DNA from 2 places in the Pseudomonas sp. AIG genome. Region 1 is predicted to be linked to the other one. Evidence: riboswitches for the same ligand, from Rfam matches in the RefSeq annotation. Region 1 holds a riboswitch; the other holds the start of a gene.
What was found. Region 1 has a riboswitch for manganese ahead of mntP (manganese efflux pump MntP). Riboswitches for the same ligand answer to the same signal wherever they lie in the genome.

Region 2: another riboswitch for manganese. It lies ahead of ACWR1S_RS19895 (TMEM165/GDT1 family protein); the one in region 1 lies ahead of mntP (manganese efflux pump MntP).

What each region holds. Positions count from the first base shown of each region.
Region 1 is NZ_CDROCK010000001.1:8,067-15,573, reverse strand. Features, by position in the region: gene ACWR1S_RS00070 (response regulator) at 103-765, shown strand; gene ACWR1S_RS00065 (ATP-binding protein) at 762-2,135, shown strand; yybP-ykoY riboswitch at 2,200-2,371, shown strand; gene mntP (manganese efflux pump MntP) at 2,380-2,943, shown strand; gene ACWR1S_RS00055 (DUF72 domain-containing protein) at 2,945-3,661, opposite strand; gene ACWR1S_RS00050 (thiamine pyrophosphate-requiring protein) at 3,785-5,572, opposite strand; gene ACWR1S_RS00045 (APH(3')-II family aminoglycoside O-phosphotransferase) at 5,756-6,526, shown strand; gene ACWR1S_RS00040 (DUF2798 domain-containing protein) at 6,663-6,938, opposite strand; gene ACWR1S_RS00035 (LysR substrate-binding domain-containing protein) at 7,062-7,507, shown strand, end outside.
Region 2 is NZ_CDROCK010000036.1:1,297-8,803, reverse strand. Features, by position in the region: gene ACWR1S_RS19905 (2-hydroxyacid dehydrogenase) at 1-571, shown strand, start outside; gene ACWR1S_RS19900 (methyltransferase) at 604-1,602, shown strand; yybP-ykoY riboswitch at 1,653-1,777, shown strand; gene ACWR1S_RS19895 (TMEM165/GDT1 family protein) at 1,865-2,449, shown strand; gene ACWR1S_RS19890 (M48 family metallopeptidase) at 2,574-3,392, opposite strand; partial or broken gene ACWR1S_RS19885 (HAMP domain-containing protein) at 3,595-4,941, shown strand; gene ACWR1S_RS19880 (methyl-accepting chemotaxis protein) at 4,954-5,796, shown strand; gene ACWR1S_RS19875 (SOS response-associated peptidase) at 6,018-6,641, opposite strand; gene ACWR1S_RS19870 (putative signal transducing protein) at 6,678-6,938, opposite strand; gene ACWR1S_RS19865 (CPXCG motif-containing cysteine-rich protein) at 6,948-7,130, opposite strand; gene ACWR1S_RS19860 (1-acyl-sn-glycerol-3-phosphate acyltransferase) at 7,273-7,507, shown strand, end outside.

The DNA.
Region 1 (7,507 bases):
TCTTTCCCGTCGGATGGCCTGCCACGACGGCTTGCACAGCGGCATGATGCCGGCCATCCAACCCCGTATTAGCAACCCCGTACTCCCAACAGAGAACCGCCCATGCGCCTGCTTCTGGTCGAAGATGATCGTGCCCTCGGACAAGGCATTCGCGTTGCCCTGAGCAGCGAGGGCTACACCCTTGACTGGTTGCAGGACGGCGTCAGTGCCTTGCATGCGCTGCGCAGTGAAAGCTTTGATTTGCTGCTGCTTGACCTTGGTCTGCCACGGCTCGATGGCCTGACCCTGCTGCAGCAATTGCGCAGCGAGCAGCAGGACTTGCCGGTGCTGATCCTCACCGCCCGCGATGGCACCGGCGAACGCATTGCCGGCCTCGACGCCGGCGCCGATGACTACCTGATCAAACCGTTCGATGTCGATGAGTTGAAGGCACGCATCCGCGCCTTGCTGCGGCGCAGCCAGGGCCGGGCGCAACCGGTGCTGGAACATGCCGGCGTGTGCCTCGATCCGGTCAGCCAGCAAGTCACCTGGCTGGGCAACGAGGTGGTGATGACGCCGATGGAATACCAGCTGCTGCATCAACTGATGGCGCGGCCCGGCAAAGTCGTCACCCGCGAGCGCCTGTCCGGCGCACTGTACGGCTGGCAGGAACGGGTCGAGAGCAACACCCTCGAAGTGCTGATCCACAACCTGCGCAAAAAACTCTCGACCGAGTTGATCCGCACCGTGCGCGGCGTCGGTTATGTGGTGGCGGTCAAACCATGATCTCGATACGTGCGCGAATTCTGGTGCCGGTATTGATCCTGGTATTGATGGGCGATCTGCTGATCAGTTGGCTGGTGCTGCGCGACAGCCATCACGAAATCGAAGAGGTCTACGACGCACAACTGGCGCAGAGCGCACGCCTACTGCAAGGCGTGCTGGCGCAACGCGCTCCGGGCGATAACAACTGGCAGCGGCTGCATCAGGCCTTCGATGAAGCCATGAGCCGGGTCGGCGATGGCGAGGCGGCGCACCCCTACGAAACCCGTTTGACGTTTCAGGTCTGGCGCAGCGACGGGCAGTTGCTGATGCGCTCGGCTGAAGCGCCGGAACTCAACGCGCCGCCGACCACCCTCGGGTCCCATGACTTGATGGAAAACGGCCGCGACTGGTGCGCGTTTCTGCTCAAGGACTCGCAGCAAGGGCTGTTGATCTGGGTCGGTGAGCGCGATGACATTCGGCAGGATCTGATCGAGCGCATTGTCGGCCACACGCTGTGGCCGAGTGTGATCGGCGTGCCAGTGCTGACGGTGCTGATCTGGCTGGCGATTGGCTGGGGCCTGCAACCGTTGCGAGCCATGGCGCAGACCATTCGCGGGCGCAACACCGACACCCTCAAACCGCTGAACCTCAAGCCCCTGCCCCACGACCTTGAACCGATGCAAACCGCGCTCAATCGCCTGTTGCAGCAGATCGATAATGTGTTGGCACGCGAGCGACGCTTTATCGCCGACGCCGCCCACGAGTTGCGCACGCCGCTGGCGATCCTGCGCATCCATGCGCAAAACGCGCAGCTTGCCGGTACCGCGCAACAACGCGATGAGGCGCTGGAGTTTCTGGTCAGCGCCGTGGACCGTGCCACCCGCATCGCCAGCCAGTTGCTGACCATGGCGCGCATTGAGCCGCGCCTGGCCATCCCGGAAAAGACCCCGGTGGAACTCACCGCGCTGGTGCGCGAAGAGCTCGCCGAACTGGCGCCGCTGGCGCTGGAGAAAGACGTCGACCTGATCCTCGACAGCGACCACCACTGCCCGGTCGACACCGACCCGGTTGCACTCGCCATCGCCTTGCAGAACCTGGTCACCAACGCCTTGAATTTCGCCCCGCCCGGCAGCGAAGTGCGCGTACAGGTCCAACCAAAGGCATCCGGCGCGGTGTACATCAGCGTCGAGGACGCCGGCCCCGGTATCAACGAAGCGGATTATGCGCGACTGTTCGAGCGTTTCTACAGTCACGGTCATGCCAACGGCGCCGGACTGGGGCTGGCCATTGTGCAGATGATCGTCAGCAAGATCGGCAGCACTTTGCAGTTATACAACCTGCCGCGTGGCGGTTTGTGCGCAGAGTTGCGGATCAACGAGAAGTCGGCATGACGTGCTACGCCTGATGTCCGATGCGGCGGTTTTGACGAAATTTTCATGTTTGCCCGCATAAGATCCGCAGCCTCGTTGGGGAGTAGCCTGTTTCCGAGCCTTTCGGAAGCGTTCGTATCAACATTCTCGGCAACATGCCGTGGTGCGAACACCTTTTGGTTGGTGAGACCGACGACACATCCATGCCTAAAGTCGGGCGTGTGGTTGTGTCGTTGACTCATAGCCCGACTGGAAGTGTGCCCCCGTGAATCCTGTTTCCCTCATATTCCTCGCTTTGGCCATGTCCACGGATGCGTTCGCCGCCGCCATCGGCAAAGGCTCCAGCCTGCACAAACCGCGTCTCACTGAAGCCCTGCGTACCGGTCTGATCTTCGGTGTGATCGAAGCCATCACCCCCATCATCGGCTGGCTGATCGGCCAGGCGGCGACCCGTTGGGTGGCCGAATGGGACCACTGGATCGCGTTCACCCTGCTGGTGATTCTTGGCCTGCACATGATCTACAACGGCCTGAAACACGAAGAAGAGCAAGAAGAAAAACCGGGCTCGCACTCCTTCCTGATTCTTGCGGTCACCGCGTTTGCCACCAGCATCGATGCCCTCGCGGTCGGCGTCGGCCTGGCGTTTGTCGATGTGAATATTTGGGTGGCTGCGGCGGCAATTGGTCTGGCGACCATGACCATGGTGACCCTTGGTGTGATGCTCGGCCGGGTGCTCGGCGCGGTGGTCGGCAAGCGTGCGGAAATCGTCGGTGGCGTGGTGCTGATGATTGTCGGTGCGACGATTCTGTATGAGCATTTGGCGGTCTGATTCAACCTGAAGTCAGCGCGGTCAGTGCCAAGGCGTTGCCCAGCGCTGCGCCGCTGGCGGTGTTGTCGAAAATACACCAGGTCGCGGCACCTGCCGCGGCCGCTGATTGCAGGGCTTGTGCAAGGTTTTGCAGATAAGCGGGCTCGTAGGCGCTGTGGTAAATGCGCGGTGAGCCGTGCAGTCGCCAGTATTTCGCTTCTGCCCAGCCGATTGGCGAAACATCACTGCTGATGCGCGAGGGATCGACTGCCGCCTGGGCAATCTGATGCGTCATCAGCATCGGCTCGGCGCTGATCCATGATTCGTGCCTTGGTTCGAGCACCACGACGCCGGAAAAGCGCTGACGCAATGTCGTAAAAAAGGCTTCGGCGACGGCTTCGTCGAACGCCAGTGACGGCGGCAACTGCACCAGCAAACAGCCCAGACGCTCACCCAGACCTGCGCACTCGGCGAGGAATTTATCCAGCGCTGGTTCACAACCCACCAAGCGCAATTCATGGCTGATGTGTTTGGGCATTTTCACCGAAAAGCGGAAGGCTTCCGGTACGCCATCCGCCCAGCGTTCATAGGTTTGCCGACGATGCGGACGGTAGAACGAACTGTTGATTTCCACGCCGTTGAGACGCGCAGCGTAGCGCCGCAAGTGCGTGCCTTCTGCCGGAAATGCCGGCCAGTGTTCGCGCCCCAGATTCCAGCCTGCACAGCCAATGAAAATCATCAGTGCACCTTCCGCTCATTGATGGGAATGCAGCCCGTGACGCTCCGCGTCACTGGACGCAGAGCGTCCCTAGAGGCATTCCCACGCAGAGCGTGGGAACGATCAAACCTTTGCGTTAACCGGTCATTTCTTCCCGGGCAATACCGAGCCGAGTACCTGCTTGGCGGTTTGCAGGATCACCCCGGCCTCATCCGGATCGCCCTTGAGCAACGTCGTGGCGAACTTCTTCGCCTGTTCAAGTTTGATGTGCGGCGGCAATGGCGGCACGTTCGGGTCGGTCTTGAACTCGATCAGCACCGGCACCTCCGAGGCCAGTGCCTTTTCCCAGGCAGCGGCGACGTCTTCTTCGCGATCAACGAAAATGCCTTTCAGGCCGATGGAGATGGCGAACAGGTGATAAGGCACATCGGGAATGCTTTGCGAAGCTTCGAACTTCGGATCGCCCTCCATCACCCGCTGCTCCCACGTGACCTGATTGAGGTCCTCGTTGTTGAACACCGCGCAGATCCATTTCGGGCTCGCCCACTGGCGCCAGTGCTTGGCGACGGTGATCAGCTCGGCCATGTTGTTCATCTGCATCGCCCCGTCGCCCACCAGCGCAATGACCGAACGCTCGGGATAAGCAAACTTGGCGGCAATCGCATAAGGCACAGCGGCGCCCATGGACGCGAGTCCACCGGACAATGAGCACTGCATGCCACGGCGGATTTTCAGGTCACGGGCAAACCAGTTGGCGCAAGAGCCGGAGTCGCTGGTGATGATTGCGTTATCGGGCAGGCGCGGCGACAACTCGTACACCACCCTTTGCGGGTTGACCGGATCGGCTTTGGCCATGGCGCGTTTTTCCAGGGTTTTCTCCCAGCTGCCGCGCCAGCCTTCGACTTTCTTGCGCCACTTGTTTGAGGTTTTCTGTTCGAGTAGCGGCAACAACGCGGCGAGGGTTTCCGCCGAATCACCGACCAGATTGACCTCCATCGGATAGCGCAGACTGAGCATGTCGGGTTGCAAATCGATCTGCACACCGCGCGCCTGGCCTTCCTTCGGCAAAAACTCCGCGTAGGGAAAGCCCGAACCGATCATCAGCAAGGTGTCGCATTCGTTCATCAGTTTGTAGCTGGGTTCGGTGCCGAGCAGGCCGATGCTGCCAGTGACCCAAGGCAAATCGTCCGGCAACACGGCTTTGCCCAACAGCGCTTTGGCGACGCCGGCGCCGAGTTTTTCCGCCACCGCGATGACCTGATCCGTCGCCTGCAAAGCACCCGCTCCGACCAGAATGGCAACCTTTTCGCCGGCATTCAAAACGTCGGCTGCCCGCTGCAGATCCACGTCATAAGGCAGCACTTTGGGTTTCGTGTAACCGACCCCGGAATGCGCGGTGCCATGTTCGCGAGCCGGCGCTTGGTATTTCAGGTCCTGCAAATCGTTGGGCAGGATCAGCGCGGTTACCCGACGTTCGCCCACAGCCGTGCGCACCGCTCGATCAAGCAGGTGCCGCACCTGCGACGGCGCCGAGGCCTGCTGCACAAATGCCCCGGCGACGTCCTTGAACATCGATACCAGATCAAGCTCTTGCTGATAGTGACTGCCGAGTGCCGTGCGCGCCTGCTGACCGACGATGGCCAACACCGGCATGTGATCCAGGCGCGCATCGTAGAGGCCGGTGATCAGATGCGAGGCGCCGGGGCCGGAAGTGGCGATGCACACCCCCAACTCACCGGTGAACTTGGCATGCGCCGAGGCCATGAACGCGGCCATTTCTTCATGCCGCGCCTGGACGAATTCGATCTTTCCCTTGGCCCGGCTGAGCGCGCCGAACACGCCGTTGATGCCGTCACCCGGGTAACCAAAAATCCGCGTAACGCCCCATTGGCTGAGCCGCTCAACCAGAAAATCTCCTACGGTCATCGTCATCTTGATCCTCGTCGTTTGCTGGTGCATGACGTATTCCCGACCGTGCCTGGGCCGGGAGCTGTAGAGGTCTGGACAATGACGGCGAAGGCGAAGTTTCGATTGTTTTCACCACCTGGACCATTTGCGGTGAAGTCCGCCCGGACGGCAAACTGCGCATTTCGGGCACGGGCAAGGACCACGAACATGGATTTACCAGACACATGGCGCAACCGCTTTGCAGACGCGGTTATCGAGCAACAGACCATTGGCGAATCACGCGCCGACGTATGGCGCATTACCCGCGCAGGCGCTGCGGCGCTGTTCGTGAAATCCGAGACGGTCATGGCGTTGGGCGAATTGCCCGGTGAGGTACAGCGCTTGCGTTGGCTGACGAGCCAGGACTTGCCGGCGCCGCGTGTGCTCGAGACCACCACCGAAGCGGATCGCAACTGGCTGCTGATGAGCGCCATTGCGGGGCGGGATCTGGCCAGCAGTGAGCACCTCTCGCCGCAACAGATCGTCACGCTTGCAGCCGAGTCTTTGCGCGCACTGCACGCGGTCGCTATCGAGAGCTGCCCGTTCGATCACTGCCTGGACAAAAAAATACGGCTGGCCGGCGAACACCTGCTGGCCGGATTGATCGATGAAGAGGACTTCGACGATTCGCGCCTTGGCTGGAGTGCTGAAGCGGTGTTCGAACAATTGCTCGCCACTCGCCCTGATCATGAAGAACTGGTGGTCGCGCATGGCGATGCGTGCCTGCCCAACCTGCTCGCCGACGAGGGCCGCTTCAGCGGGTTTGTCGACTGCGGGCGACTCGGCGTCGCTGACCGTTATCAGGATTTGGCGTTGGCCGCGCACAGCATCACGGACAACCTCGGCGCGCAGTGGCTACCGCTGTTTTTCGAGGTGTACGGCGTGGAACCGGATCTGCAGCGGATCGCTTTCTATCAGTTGCTTGACGAGTTTTTCTGATGCCTTTCACAAGACGTCACGGTCGGCGGTGAGGCCATTCGCGAGCAGGTTCGCTCCCACATTTGGAACGCCCCCCCCTGTGGGAGCGAGCCTGCTCGCGAAGACGTCAGAACAGTCACCACTGACGTGAAAGCTTTCAACGATGCGGATGCACCGTCCACGCCACCAGTTTGATCACAATCGGCCGCACGATGAGGATGCACAGGAACGCCGCAGGCATCGCCAGCTTGTAGGCGTGCAACGCATTATTCAGGTAATCGTTATCAATGCCGGAGTTGGCAGCGGTAATCACCAGCGACATCAAAAACGCCATGATCGTCGCCATGTACAACGCAAACACGTAGGGCGTGGCGCGCGGTGACAGCTTGCGGCGGCTGATGATCAAGGCTTCGGCGTTGGTTCTTTGATTCATATCGCTTTTCCATCCAGTGACAGGGAGACCGCACGTTAGCAAGGCCGCCCCCGCGCAACTAGACGCTCAATCGCAGGTACTTTATAAAGCACAACTTACGAATCAACCCTCAACGGGACATGGATGAATCTGTTAGCGGCGATTGCCAGTTTTATCAAAGTGGTCGAAGCCGGCTCGATTGTCGGCGCGGCCAGGATTCTCGGCGTCAGCGCAGCGGCCGTCAGCCAGACGATCAATCGACTGGAAGCGCACCTCGGCGTACGCCTGCTGCAACGCACCACGCGCAGCATGGCGCTGACCGAAAACGGCGCGGCGTACTACGAGAAAGTCCGGCGCATCGCTGCCGATCTGGAAGCCGCGCAAAGCTCGATCAGCCACGATGAAACCGAGCTGCAAGGCCGGCTGAGCATTGCCTCCACCTCAGCATTCGGCCGCCATGTGCTGGCCTCGCTGATCGCCGGTTTCGGTGCACTGCACCCGCGTCTGCTGATTGAGCTCTCGACCACCAACGGCAAGATCAACCATATCCAGGACGGCATCGATCTGAGCCTGCGGATCAAGCCACAACT
Region 2 (7,507 bases), on a different contig from region 1:
TCGCTGGCAGCAGGCCAAACAGTTCTGCCTGCTCGACTACCCGATTGTCGAACTGGAGGGCAAAACCCTCGGTTTGCTCGGCCATGGCGAACTCGGTGGCGCCGTGGCGCGGCTGGCCGAAGCCTTTGGCATGCGTGTGTTGCTCGGGCAGATTCCCGGGCGCCCCGCTCGCCCGGATCGCCTGCCGCTGGATGAACTGCTGCCACAAATCGACGCCCTCACCCTGCACTGCCCGCTTAACGAACACACTCGCCACTTTATCGGTGCCCGCGAGCTGGCATCGATGAAACCCGGCGCCTTCGTGGTCAACACCGCGCGTGGCGGCTTGATCGATGAGCAGGCGCTGGCCGTTGCCCTGCGCAACGGTCACCTCGGCGGCGCGGCCACCGACGTGTTGAGCGTCGAGCCGCCGAGCCAAGGCAATCCGTTGCTCGCGGCGGACATTCCGCGCCTGATCGTCACCCCGCACAACGCTTGGGGCAGTGTTGAAGCGCGGCAACGCATCGTTGGCCAATTGACCGAAAACGCTCAGGCGTTCTTCAGCGGTAAGGCGCTGCGGGTCGTCAGTTGATAAACTGCGGCACTTTTTTTTGAGGAGCAGTTATGGATCCGCGCAGTGAAGTACTGCTTCGTCAGCCCGAGTTGTTTCAAGGTTCGTTGTTGTTGGCCGGTTTGCCTGCCGACGATTTGCTCGGGCGCCTGCCCAACGCATTCGGCTGGTGCTGGCACGCTGGCGATCAAGCCGCGCTGGACGCCCGTTTCGAAGGTCGCAGCCATTTCGGCGTGAACGTGCCGGAGCGCGAGTTCGACAGCGCCGTGGTGTTCCTGCCCAAGTCCAAGGACCTGACCGATTACATCCTCAACGCCGTGGCGTCGCGTCTGGCCGGGCGTGAAGTGTTTCTGGTCGGGGAAAAACGCAGCGGCATCGAAGGCGCGTCCAAGCAGCTCAACCCGTTCGGCAAGCCACGCAAGCTCGACAGCGCGCGCCACTGCCAGTTATGGCAAGTGACTGTGGCCAACGCCCCGGAAGCGAAATCCCTGGAAAGTCTGGCACAGACTTACGAACTGCCACTGGCTGAAGGCCCGTTGAAAGTCATCAGCCTGCCGGGCGTGTTCAGCCACGGTCGCCTGGATCGCGGCAGCGCCCTGTTGCTGGAGCATCTGGACAAGCTGCCGAGCGGCCATTTGCTCGACTTCGGTTGCGGCGCTGGCGTATTGGGGGCTGCGGTAAAACGTCGCTATCCGCACAATCAAGTGACGTTGCTGGACGTGGATGCTTTTGCTGCTGCCAGCAGCCGTCTGACGCTGGCTGCCAACGGTCTGGAAGCCGACGTGCTGACCGGTGACGGCATTGATGCCGCGCCGATGGGTTTGAACGCGATTCTGAGCAATCCACCGTTCCACGTCGGCGTGCACACCGACTATTTCGCCACCGAAAACTTGCTGCGAAAAGCGGCTAAACATCTGAAAAACGGCGGCGAACTGCGCTTGGTGGCGAACAGTTTCCTCAAGTATCAGCCGCTGATCGAAGAGCATCTGGGCGTGTGTGCAATCAAGGCCGAAGGCAATGGTTTTCGGATTTACCGGGCCAAGCGCGGCTGAAACCTCTTTTAAAAAAGAGGCTTGCTCAATCGGATTTGCCTAGGCAGAATCCGCTCCGTCCTAGGGGAGTAGTCTCCCACGAGCGCCATGCTCGTCCGGCATACGTCAACATACTTGATCCTCAGATCATGGCGTATGCGACCCAAGCGTCCGCAGCAGACGGATCGCAGGGTTTGACAAGACCTATGACACGCACACCTTACCCGGGGCGGGAAGGCTGTACGTGTCATAGCCGTGTCGACCCGCCCCTTAGGAAATCCTGATGCTGGACTCGTTACTCGTTCCCACCGCAATCGTTGCCTTGGCCGAAATCGGCGACAAGACGCAACTGCTCGCGCTGATTCTCGCCGCTCGCTTCCGCAAACCCTGGCCGATCATTGCCGGTATTGTCGCCGCGACCCTGGCCAACCACGCAGCAGCCGGTGCGGTCGGCGCCTGGTTCGGCAGTTTCTTCTCGAATGCGACGCTGCACTGGATCCTCGCCGCGAGCTTCACCGCCACAGCGCTGTGGACATTGGTCCCGGACAAAATGGATGACGATGAAACCAGCACCGCGCGCAAGTTCGGGCCGTTCCTGACCACGCTGATTGCATTCTTCCTGGCGGAAATGGGTGACAAGACTCAGGTCGCTACGGTGATGCTCGCCGCGCAATATCCGGAACTGTGGCTGGTGATTATCGGTACGACGGCGGGCATGTTGATTGCCAACGTGCCGGTGGTTCTGGCGGGTAATTTTGCTGCGGACAAATTGCCGCTGACCTTGATCCGTCGCCTCGCGGCTTCGGCGTTCATGATTCTGGCGATCGTCGCGGTGTACAAGGCGATGCAGAGCAGTGGCTGGGTTTAACCCTGAGAGAAGGATCGTTCCCACGCCCTGCGTGGGAATGCAGCCGGGGACGCTCTGCGTCCCTTTTGGAACGCGGAGCGTCCCTTGAGGCATTCCCACGCAGAGCGTGGGAACGATCACCGACTCAGGATTTAGGAGCCTGTTCGTACAGCGGCATGACTTTCGGGATCGCCGCCTGCAACGAGGCAATCCGGCTGGCCGAGGCCGGGTGGGTGCTCATGAACTCCGGCGGCGAACCTTCCGACGCCTTGCTCATCTTGTTCCACAACGTGATCGCCGCATTCGGGTTGTAGCCAGCACGAGCGGCCAGCTCCAAACCAATCAGGTCGGCTTCGTTTTCGTTGGCACGGCTGTTCGGCAGGGTCATGCCGTAGTTGGCCACGGTGTCGGCCAGCGCCAGACTGTCCTGACCCAGACCCAGCAATGCACCCGCGCCCTGCTTGGCCATTTCAATCCCGTACGCCTTGGACATCGCTTCACGACCGTGCTCGCGCAGAGCGTGGGCGATTTCATGGCCCATGACCGCGGCGATTTCATCGTCGGTCAGCTTCAGGCTATCGATCAGCCCGGTGTAGAAAATGATCTTGCCGCCAGGACCGCAGTTGGCGTTGAGCTCGTCACTTTTGATCAGGTTGACCTCCCACTGCCATTGCGCCGCATCCGGACGGAAATTCGGCGCTTGGGCGATCAAGCGATTGGCAATTGCCTGAACCCGTTTGGCCTCAGGACTGGTCTTGTCCAGCACACCCTTGCTGGAGGCTTCACCGACAGTCTTCTGATACGACTGGGCATACATCTGGTCGACCTCTTGCGAGGACAGCATGCTGAACATGTACTGCTTGCGCTCCACACCCACGGCGCCGCCGCTGGTGGTGTTGACCGACTGACAACCGGCCAGCAACAGCGCTGCGCTCAGTGCACTTACAACCAATGTCTTGTTCATTCAAAAGCTCCCTGAAAACCTGCGCGTATCCTAGGCGGGTAATTGTATCGACGCCAGATACAACAGACGCGTTGCAGCGACTTTCAGACATTTCCCATTGAGGCTGTCGTAAAAAATTCACAGCGCCCCCCAGGCCCTCTGCATCTGCGTCGCACACTGATCCATTTGCGACACGGGCTTTCAAATACACTTCGCCCGACTCATGGCCCAATGCCCGCTGCCGATACATCAGCGCAGACGTCCTCTTGCGTGCGGAGCTCCCATGAAGTTCAAGTCGATCCAGTTTTCCGTCGCCGCCCTGGCCGGCGCCATCGTGCTTAGCGTGGTCGCTGCGCTGGTGCTGTATGCGCTGTTTTCCGGCGCCCGTACTCAAGAGATGGTGCAACAGCGCACCCAGGCCCAGTTCGAGCAAGTCATCGAACAGCGCCTGACTTCGCTGGCACAAACCCAGGTCAGCCAGATCCAGCGCGAACTCGAAGCGCCATTGCTGATTGCTGGCGGACTGGTGCGGGTCAACGCCCTGCTCGGTACGCCGGGCACCGATGGCCAGCCGCGCCTGAACGTCAGCCGCGAGCAACTGATCAGCCTGATCAAAGAGAACGTCGAACAGAACCCGAAAATTCTCGGCACCTACATCGGCTGGGAGAAAAACGCCCTCGATCACAATGATGCGGCCTATGTCGGCACCCGTGTGGTCGGCATCGACGCGGCCAGCGGGCGCTTCCTGCCATGGTGGTTCCGCAACGATGACGGCACCCTCGGTCTGGACAAACTGGTCGACGTCGACGACCAGAAAACCCTGTCCACCGGTGTGCGCGCCAGCGAGTACTACTTGTGCTCTAAAGAGAGCAAAAAAGCCTGCGTGATCGATCCGGCGCCTTATAAAGTCGGCGACAAGATTGTCATGCTCGCCTCCTTTATTGAGCCGATCATGCTCAACGGCGCCTTCCAGGGCATCGTCGGCGCCGACCTGTCGGTGAACTTCATTCAGGAAATGCTCCTCGGCGCCAACCAGAAGTTGTACAACGGCGCCGGGCAAATGGCCCTGATCGGCGGTAACGGGCGGATCGTTGCCTACACCAAGGATGCGAGCAAATTCGGCGAGAAAATCAGCGACATCCTCGACGCCGAGCAGACTGCCAACCTGGCCAATCTCAAGCGCGGCGAAGTGACTTACTCGGTCAACAAGGACAAGGGCCGCATCGAGTTGTACCTGCCGTTCGGCATCGGTCAGACCGACGCGCGCTGGACATTGATGCTGCAATTGCCTTTGAACGCCGTTATGGCGGATCTGCAAAAGCTACAGGCCGATCTGGATGCCCAACGCAAATCCGACACCTTCGGCATGGCCATGGTTGGCCTGCTGATCGCCGGCATTGGCCTGCTGGTGATCTGGCTGGTTGGCCACGGTATCGCTCGACCGCTGAAGCAAATGGTCGCCATGCTCAATGACATCGCTCAGGGTGAGGGCGATCTGACCCGTCGTTTGACCAGTGATCGCAGCGATGAATTGGGTTCGATCGCCAAGGGCTTCAACACCTTCCTCGCCAAATTGCAGGCGATGATCACCCAAGTGGTAACGTCGGTGCAGAGCGTCAGCGATTCCTCGGAACACACCGCGGACATCGCCATTCGTACCAACATCGGCATCCAGAAACAAATGGCCGAGATCGATCAAGTGGCTACGGCGGTGCAGGAAATGACCGCCACTGCGCAAGACGTGGCGCGTAACGCCACGCAGGCTGCGCAAGCGGCAAGTCATGCCGATCAGGCCGCCAGTCAGGGTATGCAGATCGTCCGCGACACCTCGAACTCGATTGGTGTGCTGGCGGTGGAAATCGGCAAGGCCGTAGACGTGGTGCAAACCTTGGCCAAGGACAGCGAGAACATCAACGCGATTCTCACCGCCATTCGCGGCATCGCCGAGCAGACCAACCTGCTGGCCTTGAACGCGGCGATTGAAGCGGCGCGCGCCGGTGAGCAGGGTCGCGGTTTTGCCGTGGTGGCCGACGAAGTGCGCAATCTGGCGCAGAAAACCCAGAAAGCCACCGAAGAAATCCAGAGCATGATCCAGCAACTGCAACAGGGCACACGCGACGTGGTGCGGGTCATGGAAGACAGCCAGAACCGCACAGATGAGAGCGTGCAGCACGCGGCGAAAGCGGCTCAAGCGCTGGAAACGATTACTCAGGCGGTTTCGGTGATCAACGACATGAACACGCAGATCGCCAGCGCAGCGGAAGAGCAGAGCGCGGTGGCCGATGACATCAACCGCAATGTGATCAATATCGGCCAAGTGGCCAATGAAGTGGCGGGCGGTGCGGATGAGTCGAGTTCGGCGAGTGCCGATCTGACCAAGCTGGCGGAGCAGCAGCGGCGGTTGATCAATCAGTTCAAGGTCTGAAAAGCGAAAAGCACCCTCATCGGAACGCCGCCCGCCTAACCCTCTCCCAGAGGGAGAGGGGACTGATTGGGGGATATTGGCGTAATACGCCGACCTGGAAGTATTTCAGCGAATCCATAATCGCCATTATTTTTCAGGTCGATGCATGGCGGGAAACAACGCGGTCGGTCCCCTCTCCCTCTGGGAGAGGGCTAGGGTGAGGGGCTTTTGATCTACAGGCTTTAACCCGGGGTCAAACACTCCGGCCCATTGAGCTTCGGATCATTGATCAGATTCGCCAACACCCGCTCACGCAATGCAGAAGGCTCACTGGCCAGCAACCCCTGCAACACATGCAACGGCGTCTCCGGATCGAGCCACGCCGCCTGCCCCGCCTCATCCAGAATCAACGGACGGCGCTGACTCGACGCCGGCTGCGTAATCACCGCCGTGCTCAACCAGACCTGCTCCTGCACCGGATACGCCTCCCAGATCGCCGCAAAAAACAGCGAAGCGCCCTCCCCCGGCGTCAGCCAGTACGGCCGCTTGCGCTGCGTTCCGCGCCATTCGTAGAAACCATTCGCCGGCAGCAGGCAGCGACGCTGACGCAGTGCCTCACGAAACATCGGCTGCTCGGCTACGGTTTCAGCACGGGCATGCGCCGGGGTTTTCGACAGATCGGTCAGCCACGGCGGCGTCAGCCCCCAACGGGCACGGGCCAGAGTACGCGCACCGTCTTCAGCGGCACGCAGCATCAACACCGAATCATTGGGGGAAATGTTCCACTGCGCCTGCTGATCGGCGGGAAAACCTGGCAGGGCCGCGAAATCGCGGTTCCAGCGAAACAGGGCATAACGTCCACACATGGGGCAACACGACTCTGAAGTAAAACGAAGCTCAGCCTAACAGACCAGCGTCCCGGGGAAGCTCTCCGGTTCATCGCCGGGCAGCGGCAGCGCGGCATTGTACGCGGTGATCAGCTCACGGGCGTATTCGGCCTGATCGTTATCGACCGACAGCCCGAGCAAACCGAAGATCGGCAGCTCACCGGTGCCGCCGAGCAAATCACGGCCAATCAAGTGCGCCTCGATGCCTTCGCTGGCGAGCATGCCCTTGAGCATTTCACCTTCCATCAGGTTTTCCGGCTCGTAGATTCGCTGCATGGGCGCGCCTCACTCGTTTTCGCTGAAGACTTCCAGAAACCAATCCTCTCCGTGGACCTGCAAGACAAACGTGATCGGCCGACAACACACCTGACAGTCCTCGATATAGGTCTGATCGCCGCCGGACAGGTCTACTGTCGTCTCGACCGTTTCCCCACAATAAGGACATTCGTATTCAGCGGTTTCCAGCATCGCGGTCTCCCAAGTGACTTGTGCGTATAATCGCCGGTCTATTTGCAGGGCTATTTTTGTCTGGCTACTTTTTCAGACCGTGCCCCGCGGGTTTTCGATCAAAACCTTTACTTACCCTAGCCGTTTCCAACAAGAGAGCATGATGGGCGAATTCGATGCCATCCGACCTTACGACGACAGCGAAGTACCTGTGGTACTGGCAAGACTGCTCGGCGACAAGGCGTTTCTAGATATCCTCACCCACTTCCGCTTCCCGCGTTTTGCCGGTGCTTTCGGCTGGATGCTCAAACCACTTATAGCCCATCGGCTGCGTCGTGAGTTCGCCGACGTGACCTCGGTGGCGACGTTGCAGGACAAGGTCGAGTCCTACGTCGACC